2 regions of the Paenibacillus sp. S28 genome follow, and region 2 is predicted to be linked to the other one. Evidence: riboswitches for the same ligand, from Rfam matches in the RefSeq annotation. Region 2 holds a riboswitch; the other holds the start of a gene.

Region 1 (5,638 bases), on a different contig from region 2:
CCTACCGGGCGGTGAACACGCTCGATTCCATGGTCGGCTACAAGAACGACAAATATTTGCAGCTTGGCTGGGCGTCGGCGAGGCTGGATGACATCGCCAACTTCATTCCCGCTCGGATCACCGCGGGCATCCTGGTGCTGTCCGCCTGGCTGCTGCGTTTGGACGCCGTCAGAGCCGGGCGCACCGTGCGCCGGGACGCGCGCCGCCATCCGAGCCCGAACAGCGGCTTCCCCGAATCCGCGGTGGCGGGCGCGCTCGGCATCCGGCTCGGCGGCGAGAACGTGTACCACGGCGTCGCCTCGTTCCGGGCTTACATGGGCGAGGCGCTGCGTCCGATGGAGGCGCGCGACATCACGATGACGATCCGGCTGCTTATCACGGTATCGGTCATCTTCATTCTGCTGGGCATCGCCGTGCTGTGGGCGGCAGGAGGCAGCTTATGGACGTCCTAGTGAAACAGGTCGATCTGCTGCTTGTCCGGCATGGCACGACGCGGTGGAACCGGGAGAAGCGTTACCTCGGGCATACGGATATCCCGCTGGATCGGGGCGGCAGGGACGAGCTTGCGCCGCTGGCCCGGGAGCTGGCCGGGAAGGCGTTCCGCGGCGTATATTGCAGCGACCTGGCCCGATGCCGGGAGACACTGGCGATCATCAGTCCGGCGCACGCAGATACTGCGATGTATGACCCTAGGCTGCGGGAAATGCACTTTGGCGCCTGGGAAGGGCATACCTATGAGCAGCTGCAGCATGAGCCCCTATACCGGCAGTGGATCGATTCGCCGCAGCAGGTGATGCCGCCGGGCGGGGAGCCTTGGGCGGATTTTGCCGGGAGGATCGACGGGTTTGTCGGCAGCTTGTTGAAGGACGTGGAAGGGACATGCAGCAGACCGGCAGAGGCCCAGAACGACGGCGGAGCGGCGCATTCCGAATCGAAGGGGATCGGGAATAGCGGGTCGGCACTGCCTAGATCGAAAGGGATCAAGATTGGCGGGTCGGCACTTTCCGAATCGCAAAGGATCGAGATTGGTGAGGCGGCATTGCCCGGTTCGCAAGGGAACGAGAATGGTGGAGTGGAACTTTCCGGATCGAAAGGAAACGAAATTGGCGGGGTGACACTTTCCGGATCGAAAGGAATCGGTGACAGGGAGGCGGTCCTTTCCCGGTCGGAAGGACCGGAAGGCATCGGTCCCGAATCGCAGGTTCCGCCGGAGATGCTGATTGTCGCCCATGGCGGCGTTCTGCGGCAGCTCGCGGTCAGCCTTGTCCCGGGGCTGTCCTTCTGGGACGTTCACGTTCAGCCCGGGAGTTTGCTGCGGATCCGGCTGAGCTTCACTGAAGAAACCGGCGGTTGGAACGGCAAGCTGGTGAATGAAGCTTGAGAGAGGATGCGAACGAGGTAATGGTCGTCATCGACCGGTCCGAGCTTTTCTGCACTCCGGCAATGGGAAGCGGCGAAAGGGCTCAGGCAGCTGACATACAAGGACGTGTTTCCCGGATCGTCCGTTCCCCCGGGTTTGGTCATGGCTCTCGGGCCCGCGTCCGGACATTCCACCGGGCACGCGACTGGACATGTATTCCGGCAAGTGCCGGACACAAAAATTCCATTGTCACCCGCAGGCTTTTCCCCTATAATCAGGACAAAAGAAGCATGGCCAGGATAATTGAATAGGAGTGCTTGTGAGGTCCCGGAAGCTGTCTGCCGTATAAGGAGAGCGTTGATCCGGGTGAAAAGGGAAGCCGGTGCAACTCCGGCACGGTCCCGCCACTGTAAACAGGTATGTCCCCAGGAAGCCACTGTTCCGCCGCTACACGGGATGGGAAGGCGGGGACGATTTTACCCAGCCTGTAAGTCAGGAGACCTGCCTCACGAGAGGAAATGACGGTCCTTCGAGGAAAGGATTACGTTTCACGTGCCCTTCATAACGCATGTTCACCGCGGCTCAAGCAAGCATTGGCTTGACCACTTGACCTCGCAGCATGCCACAAGGCACACCGGTCCATCGCGGCGAAGCCGCGGGATGTTCCGTGCAGACGTAATCCCTGATTCTTGATCGAACAAGAGTCAGGGTTTTTTAGTTGACAAAGAATGGAGCGGCAGACGCCATACACCTGCTCATGGTGAGCAGCGGCGCTGCAACTCTAGCATTTCCGTCAGGTTTATTCCGTTTTCGTATACCGGTCAGGCCTCTTTTGTGCAAATTATTCGATAGACAAAGAGGGAGAGAACGAAATCATGAACGTAACGTTGAAACGCTGGTCCACAGGCCTTGCGGCGCTGCTGCTTGCCTTATCGCTGAGTGCCTGCGGCGCCAAGAACGAAGACAGCTCCGCCTCGCAGCAGCCTGCTGCCCAAACGGAGCAAAGCACGGATAACAGTGCGTCCCAGACAAAGACAGACGAACTGAAAACAACCTATCCACTGACCATCCAGGATGCGACCGGAGAGTCCTTTACTTTCAAGGAAGCGCCGAAGCATATTATCTCGGTATCTCCTGCAGAGACGGAGGCGCTCTTTGCGATTGGGCTGGACAGCGAGATCGTTGGGGTGTCCGATTATGACGATTATCCGGAAGCGGCCAAGTCCAAGGCAAAAATGGGCGGCATCACTAAACCGAACGAGGAAGCGATCATTGCGGCCCAGCCGGACATCGTGTTCACGGGCATTTCGATGAGCGAGGAAGCGGTGAAGAAGCTGCGCGACCTCGGCATTCAAATTTTCAAGACCGATCCGAAAACGGTCGATGACGTCATCAAAAATATCGAAACCTACGGCCTCATCACCGACCATCAGGCGGAAGCCAAAGCGGTGGTCGACAAGATGAAGCAGGAGGAAAATGAGGTTACTGAAGCGGTCAAATCGCTGACGCCGGAGCAGAAGAAAAAAGTATACATCGAATTTTCCCCGGGCTGGACGGTCGGCAAGGGTGAGTTCATGGATGAGCTGATCACCCTGGCCGGCGGCGTGAACGTGGCGGCGGACACCGAGGGCTGGAGCGAAATTAGCGAAGAGAAAATCATCAAGGACAATCCGGACGTGATTTTGTATGCCAACAGCGTCATCGACGAGAAGACGAAGAAAAGCCTTGGCGATATCATTAAAGGCCGCAGCGGCTGGGACCAGATTACAGCTGTGAAGAACGATGCGGTCATCGGTCTTGACGACAATCTGCTGAGCCGTCCGGGCCCGCGCGTCACACAGGGCTTGAAGGAAGTGGCGAAGGCCATTTATCCGGACCTGCTTAAATAATGAGCAAAAAGCTGGCAGGCTATGGAGGAATCGGCATCGTCCTGCTCGTCCTGACCCTGCTGATCTGTCTGGGGATCGGCTCGGTCGCGCTGCCGGTCCGGGACATCGCCCTCATTCTGCTGCACCGGATTCCTTGGATCGGGAGCCATATCGACCCGACGTGGAACGCATCGTTTGAGCAGATTATTGTAAAGGTCCGGCTGCCGCGGATTCTGTTGGGCATGCTGGTCGGCGCGGCTCTGGCCGTGGCCGGCTCGGGGTTTCAGGGCGTGCTGCGAAATCCGCTAGCCGATCCGTTTACGCTCGGGGTTTCCTCGGGGTCGGCGGTAGGCGCGTCGTTCCTGATCTTTTTCGGGCTGCAGTATTCGGTTTTCGGCGGCTGGACGCTGCCTGCGGTCGCTTTCGTGACCGGAATGCTGACGCTGTGGATGGTTATCGCGTTGGCCAGGGAGAGCGGAAAAATTCCGACGAACAGTCTGATTCTGTCCGGCGTGGTGATGCAGTCCTTTCTCGGAGCGGTCGTATCCTTCCTTTCGGCGATGTCGAACCGGACGATCAATGAAATTATATATTGGACAATGGGCAGCCTCAGCCTGCGTGGATGGTCGTATACGGCCATCCTTTTGCCGTATTTTTTGGTGGGATTTGCGGTGGTCTGGAGCCGGGCCCGCGCGCTGAATCTATTGTCCTTAGGTGAGCGGCAGGCGGCCCATATGGGGATGAACGTGGACCGCGTGAAGCTGGGGGTGCTGCTCGTCAGCACGCTGCTCACGGCTGCCGCGGTGTCGGTTGCGGGCATCATCGGGTTCGTCGGACTTGTCATTCCACATGTGATTCGGCTGATTACTGGCCCCGATTACCGGCTGATCGTACCGCTGTCGGCCATTGGCGGAGCTATCTTCATGGTCTGGGCTGACACGATCGCCCGCTCCCTGCTGGCGCCGACCGAGATTCCGCTCGGCGTGGTGACGGCCTTCGTAGGCGCTCCGTTTTTTGCCTATTTGCTGTACCGGAACAAAAAGCAGCGGAAGGGGAGATGGACATGATCGAGATCAGGGAAGCAGGGAAACAGTATGGCGGCATCACAGCTCTCCATGGCCTCAACTGGTCGGTCCAGGAAGGCGAATGGTGGGGGATTATCGGGCCGAACGGCAGCGGCAAGTCGACGCTGTTGCAGCTGGTCTCCGGCGTGGAGAAGGCCAGCAGCGGCGAGGTACTGATTCACGGCAAACCAGCCTCTGCCTATAACCGGAAAATCCTTTCCCGCATGATGGCCGTTCTCCAACAGGACGGCCTTCCTCCTGTTCATTATCCGGTCAGGGAAGTGCTGGAGATGGGACGTTACCCGTATCAGGATTGGCTCGGACGGGACGAGGGCGGCGATCCTGACGCCCTGATTGAGGGCATTATGGATAAGCTGCAGCTGCACGAACTTGCGGACCGCCCCTTGGATGAGCTGAGCGGCGGGCAGCGCCAGCGCGTCGCCCTTGGCAAAGTGATGGCGCAGGAGCCGCAGATTCTGCTGCTTGACGAGCCGACGACGTATCTGGACATCCGCTACCAGCACCAGTTCATGGAGCTGGTGGCGCAGTGGCGGAAGGAAGAGGGCATCACGGTCGTCGCCGTCCTGCATGATTTGAACCTGGCGGCGCAGTTTTGTGATAAACTGCTGGTATTAAGGGACGGGCAGGCGGTCGGAATGGGAACGCCGGAAGACATGCTTACCGAGGAAACGATCCGTCTGGTGTACGGCATTGAGCCGGTCATCGTTCCCCATCCGGTCAGCGGTATTCCGCAGGTGCTGGTGACCAGGCAGCGGTAGGATTAAAGCAGCCCGGAGACGAGTGCGGAAAGTAGGCGGGCCGTGAGTTGATCGGTTTGAAGGCAGTTTTACGAGAGAGGGAGTGGATGCAAGATGAACGAACTTTTGAAGCAGTACGTGGAGCGGATTCAGCCCCTGGATGAGACCGCGTCGAAGGAGGCGGCAGCCCATATCGCCAACCTGACGGTGCCGCCGGGCAGCCTCGGCAAGCTGGAGTCGCTGGCAATCCGCCTGGCCGGCATAACCGGCGAGACGAAGCCGCTGTTCGAGCGCAAAGAGGTTATCATCATGGCTGCGGACCACGGCGTGTGCGAGGAAGGTGTCAGCGCCTTCCCGCAGGAAGTGACGCCGCAGATGATCCTCAATTTTCTCGCCGGAGGCGCAGCGGTCAACGTGCTGTCGCGGCAGGCCGGCGCGGACATCGTCTGCGTCGACATCGGGGTGAAGAGCGACCTTGCCCATCCGCAGCTGGTGTCCCGCAAGGTGCGGTACGGGACGGCCAATATGGCCAAGGGACCGGCGATGACCCGCGAGGAAGCAGAGCAGTCGATCCTGACCGGCATCGCT
Region 2 (5,638 bases):
GTGTAGTGCGCCCAGTTCGTTTCCAGCTCTACCGCGCGGTCGATCGTGCGGTAGACGTAGTCCATGTTCTCCTTCGTGTTCAGCTCAGGGAAATCCTTGAGCAGCTGCTTGAACACTTCGCCGAAGAAGTAGCAGTGCTGGTTCTCGTCGCGCTGGATGTAGGAGATCATTTGGCTGGTCGCCATCATCTTCTGGTCACGGGCCAGGTTGTAGAAGAAGGCGAATGTGCTGTAGAAGAAAATGCCTTCCAGGATCAAGTCGGCCACAAGTGCTCTAAAGAACGTTTGCGGATTCTGCTCGTCGCGGAACTCCTGGTAAATTTCCGAGATGAAACGGTTGCGGTCGAGCAGCACCGGATCATGCTTCCAGTATTCGAAAATCTCTTTCTGCTCCTGCTCGGATACGATCGAAGAAAGCACGTAGGAGTAAGATTGGTTGTGCACGACTTCCTGCTGCCCGATGATAGCCGAGATGGCCTCCAGTGAGGAATCGGTAAAATAACGCTTTACGTCGCCGATGAACATCGTCTGCATCGAGTCCAGCACGGCGAGCAAAGAAATGTTGATCTTGAAGGTGCGCCGCTCTTCCGGATCGAGGTTGACGAACTGCTGCGCGTCTTTGGCCATCGGAATTTCGTCGGCGATCCAGTGGTTCAGCAGCAGAACCTTATACAATTTGTACATATGGGGCATGCGGATATCGTTCCAGTTCAGGATGCCCGAGCATTCACCTTCGATGATGCGGGTCGAGCGGTTCGGCGCTTCGGTGTTAAAAATCTTTTGCATTTGCATACTCGATTCCTCCTCGTAGTTCTGTTTTTACTTGCTTATATATCAACATCCACCGCAGAATGCTGTAATCCATATCAGTTGATCTAAATCATTCATCTCTTTCCCATACAATCTGTCTAAATGGTTTTGTACTTATCATGCAGTAGTGTATTTATAAGGTTTGATACAGTAGCTCTTTCCCGTTTTTAGTTGGCAGTTTAGCCGGACGCGTGGCGAGCTCCCGTATTTTGGCAAAGCCAAAACAGGGAGCAAGCCGCGCGACGCAAGGTGTCTCCGAGAATCGAGGAGACCACCATGCGCACCGCTCAAACGTAAAAGCGTGTCCCCCATAACCTGCAAAGCAGGAGGGGGACGAAAGCGACTCACAACACATATTCACATCAAGAAAATCCGCCACCCGCCGGTCATCCGCCAACATTCCGGGTGTCCAGAGGGCAGCGCCCTCGGGGCCCTCCCTTGGAAGGGAGGGTTTGGGAGGGATCGAAAAAGGTTTTAGGCTTTAATATCTTTTACGATGCACACGACTCGCACTCTTCAATCGTCAGCGCACGGCTGCGGACGTAGTACGTCGTTTTGATGCCGGCTTTCCAGGCGTGAAGGTGAAGCTCCAGGAATTCCGTCGCCCGGATATCCGGACGAACGTACAGATTGAAGCTTTGAGCCTGGTCGATATGGCGCTGACGCGCCGCGGCCATCTTGATGGACCAATGCTGGTCAATCAGGAATGCCGTTTTATAATACCAGATCGTCTTCTCGGACAGGTCCGGAGCCGGGTTGGCGATCTTGTAGGTCGTTTTTTCCTCGTAAGACAGAAGGTCGTACAGCGGATCGATGCTGGCGGTGGAGCCGGCAATGATCGAAGTCGAGCCGTTTGGCGCGATAGCGAACAGCCAGGCGTTGCGGACGCCGTTCTGCTGCACTTCCTGCTGGAGCTCTGTCCACTGCTCGGTGGTGACGAACTTGCCTTCATGCTCGCCGTCGACATAACCGCGGCTGGTGAAGTAAGCGCCGTTCTCCCAGTCGGAGCCTTTGAACTTCGGATAGTGGCCTTTTTCTTTGGCCAGCTCCATGCTGGATTTGACGAGCAGGTAGTTGATTTTTTCGTACAGATTGTCGTTATATTCAACCGCTTCGTCGGACTCCCAGCGGATGCCTTCAAGGGCGAGCAGGTGATGCAGGCCGAAGGTGCCGAGTCCAACCGCGCGGTATTGGCTGTTCGTATATTGGGCTTGCAGGACTTCAATGTTGTTAATGTCGATGACGTTATCCAGCATGCGTACCTGGATCGGCACCAGACGGTCCAGCACATTGTCCGGAACGGCACGGGCCAGGTGAATCGAGTTCAGGTTGCAGACGACGAAGTCGCCGGGAACCTTGGAAATGACGATCCGGGTTTGGCCGTCCTTGGTCACGAGTTCTTCTTTTTCCACCACGGTGGCGGACTGGTTCTGCATAATTTCGGTGCACAGGTTGGACGAGTAGATCATGCCATGGGCACGGTTCGGGTTCGCTCGGTTGACGGTATCCCGGTAGAACATGTACGGCGTGCCGGTTTCCAGCTGCGATTTCATGATGCGCTTCATGATGTCGATCGCAGGCACCGTAATTCTTGGAAGCAGCGGGTGGGCAACCGCTTCGGCATACTTCTCGCGGAACGATCCTTGACCTACCGTTTCGTCGTAATAATCCTCAAGACCCGCCGGACGGCCGTTGGCATCCTTCCAGCCCATAATTTTCTTCACTTCATGCGGGCAGAACAGGCTCCACTCGCTGCGAGCTTCGACCGCCTCCATGAACAGGTCAGGCAGGCACACGCCATGGAACACGTCATGCGCTCTCATGCGCTCGTCACCGTTGTTCAGCTTCAGGTCCAGGAAGGCCAGGATGTCCTTGTGGAAGACGTCCAGGTAGACGGCAACCGCACCTTTGCGAGTGCCGAGCTGGTCAACGCTGACCGCCGTGTTGTTCAGCTGGCGGATCCAAGGGATGACGCCGGAGCTGGTGTTCTTGTGACCGCGAATGTCGGAGCCGCGCGCCCGGACTTTGCCGAGGTAGACGCCGATGCCGCCGCCCATTTTGCTGAGACGGGCCACGTCGGTATTGGAGTCGAAAATCCCTTCCAACGAGTCGTCCACCGTGTCGATAAAGCAGCTGGACAGCTGTCCGGCGACCTTCTTGCCGGCGTTGGACATCGTTGGCGTAGCGGCGGTCATGTACAGGTTGCTCATGGCCCAATACGCTTCCTTCACGAGCTCAAGGCGCTTGTTCTCTGGCTCGGTGTGCATCAGGTACATGGCGATGACCATGTAGCGCTCCTGCGGAAGCTCCATAACGCGTCCGTCGAAATCATGCGCCAGGTAGCGGTCGGACAGGGTCAGCAGCCCGATATAGTCAAACAGCAGGTCGCATTTGTAATCGATGCAGCGGCCCAATTCTTCAATTTGCTCTTTGGTATAGCAGGTGAGGAGCTCCTCGCGGTAGATTCCTTTTTGCACCAGCTCGGTAATGAGAGGGTAGAACGCACCATATGGCTCGTCAGGATAGGCTTTGTAGCGGCGGTTGTAAGCGGCCTTCTTGTACAGGGAGGTCAGCAGCGAGCGCGCTGCGGCGAACTTCCAGTTCGGCTCCTCCTTGGTGACCAGCTCAAGCGCCGACATCGTGAACGCGCTGCTGATTTCGTCGCCGGTGACTTCCTCGCGGCGCAGTTTGCTCTGCACGCCCCGAAGGAGGCGCTCCTTGTCCAGGGTCTCCAGCCCCTCCAGGATTCGGTCGGCATAAACGGAGAGACGGATTTCATCAAAAGCCAGCTGGCGGTTGTTCGGTTTGGTAACGAGCTGCGGCATGGTGCAGATCTCCTTTCAAAGTTTGTATATTTGGTATAACGGAAAGTAGGACGATGCTGTTAAGAGGGAGCTCTTGCTGTGCTTGCCCATACAAAAGGCATTTCCGAAGAACCTGGAGCACAGGTACGAAAATGCCGCTAGATCCCGTATGCCCTATTTTCGAGCATGGGAAAAAATATCTATCACCCTATGTATAGATATCGACTGGCATCACGCACCTATTCCTCGTAGGCCTTTCGTGAGACAAAACAGGCAGGTCTCCTGACTCCCGAAAATGCGATATTCGGCGCCTTCCCGTCCGCGTGACGGACAGTGGCCTTAGCCGATATCGTGCCGAAAGCTCGGAGCTCTCGGCCTTCCGGTTACAGTGGCGGGACCGTGACGGATTCACACCGTGCTTCCCTATTATGAACGCCTGGCAAATCGAGCCGTGTTCACCTGTTTCCACTATATTTGGTTGCTTTCATACTAATTTAACCCAATATATTGTGTTTGTAAACCTAATTCCTCTTAAAAGACGAGCAATGAGAATTATACCAGATGGACCCCCGGGGCGCTACTGTGAACCATTGGAGATTAGCCTCTAGAGGGGGCTGAAAAGGTAGAAATCGGGCGAAATTTGCAGGAAAAACGCGAATAAAAAATTTTGCAGGCCATCCTTTTGCGATTCCATAGACGGTCGGGTACAATAAAATTAGGAATAAAGTTCGATCCGCTTGCAAAAGGATAAAGGAGGCGCACGACCATGGCAATTGCAGAGGTAACGGTCATTCCGATCGGAACGGCCACGACCAGCCTGAGCTCCTATGTGGCACAAATGCAGCAGGTGCTGGCGGAGCAGAAGGGGATCAGCTACGAACTGACGTCGATGAGCACGATTATTGAGGGGGCTCTTCCGGATGTATGGCAGGCGATAGCAGCCCTGCACGAAGCACCGTTCCTGGCCGGCGCGCAGCGCGTATCCACTTCGGTCAAAATCGACGACAGACGGGACAAAGCCTCATCCAGCGCCCAGAAGCTGCAATCGGTCCGCGACAAATTGAAATAAATTCCAATCGCAATGAAGTATTGCATTTTGGAAAAGAAGTTGTATAATAGTTTTTGTTTGACGGAAAATTTCATTTTCCACGCTGGTGTAGCTCAGGGGTAGAGCAACGCACTCGTAATGCGTAGGTCGGGGGTTCAATTCCCTTCACCAGCATCTTTCATAAGCCTTACAGGACGCGGGTTTCCGGATTTCGGAGACCGCGTCTTTTTTGTTGATTTGGGCGATCTTCTACCATTTTTCTACCCTTTAGTCGAGTAAAGCGGGTTTTTCGCCATCAATGAAAAGAAAATGGAATTTCCCCTGTTAGCTGTCGCAGGTCCTAGCAGCGCAGCATGAGCGATCCAGAGGCACGCAAAGGTATTCCAAATTAGGACAAGAATCAGGAATGATAAAGACCTGTATGTAAGAACCAATTATCTATACGGGGCATATTATATAGTGGCTCATAAAACTTCCTTGATGTAAGGCAACGCCCGCTTTCGAAGCGGGCGTTTTTATTCAAAAAAAAAAATTAAATCTTAAGTGCGTTTACCCATACCAAATAGTGGAATATACATATTGTAATATTAACTTCTGACAAAGGAGGTACATGTATGAGCGACGGTGTTGTTGGTGGCGTAGGATACGGTTACGGTTTGCACAGCAATGTAGGTGCTATCCTGGTGCTCTTTATTCTGTTGGTAATTATTGTTAAGGCATTCTGTTGGTAATAAAAAGTCAGGAATGAGGAAGCCCCTGCTGGCTAAGTGCAGGCAGGGGCTTTTTTATTTATAAATAAAGTAGTTTCTTACTATCTGGGTACGTACAAGTTGTTACTAGGGTAGCACGTGTTGTGCTAATCCCGTCAGCCCGCCGGGGCTCTCCGAGACCTAGAAAAAATAGTCTTTTAAACCGCTGACTCTGTCCACAACGCTGAAAGGTTTCTTTCATAGAATAAAACTGATCCTATGAAGAAA

What was found. A riboswitch is a leader RNA that binds a small molecule or an ion and turns the genes downstream of it on or off. The one in region 2 is predicted to bind cobalamin.
Region 1: it holds a riboswitch for cobalamin, as region 2 does, so the genes downstream of both, IAE55_RS23330 (ABC transporter substrate-binding protein) here and IAE55_RS15070 (ribonucleoside-diphosphate reductase subunit alpha) in region 2, are expected to answer to the same signal.

Annotation. Positions count from the first base shown of each region.
Region 1 is NZ_JACVTM010000010.1:250,446-256,083, forward strand. It holds gene cbiB (adenosylcobinamide-phosphate synthase CbiB) at 1-452, shown strand, start outside; gene IAE55_RS23325 (histidine phosphatase family protein) at 440-1,381, shown strand; cobalamin riboswitch at 1,666-1,883, shown strand; gene IAE55_RS23330 (ABC transporter substrate-binding protein) at 2,236-3,249, shown strand; gene IAE55_RS23335 (FecCD family ABC transporter permease) at 3,249-4,295, shown strand; gene IAE55_RS23340 (ABC transporter ATP-binding protein) at 4,292-5,071, shown strand; gene cobT (nicotinate-nucleotide--dimethylbenzimidazole phosphoribosyltransferase) at 5,165-5,638, shown strand, end outside.
Region 2 is NZ_JACVTM010000005.1:312,101-317,738, forward strand. It holds gene IAE55_RS15065 (ribonucleotide-diphosphate reductase subunit beta) at 1-791, opposite strand, end outside; gene IAE55_RS15070 (ribonucleoside-diphosphate reductase subunit alpha) at 1,301-3,634, opposite strand; cobalamin riboswitch at 3,869-4,091, opposite strand; gene IAE55_RS15075 (MTH1187 family thiamine-binding protein) at 4,380-4,682, shown strand; tRNA gene IAE55_RS15080 (tRNA-Thr) at 4,764-4,835, shown strand; gene IAE55_RS33820 (YjcZ family sporulation protein) at 5,276-5,392, shown strand.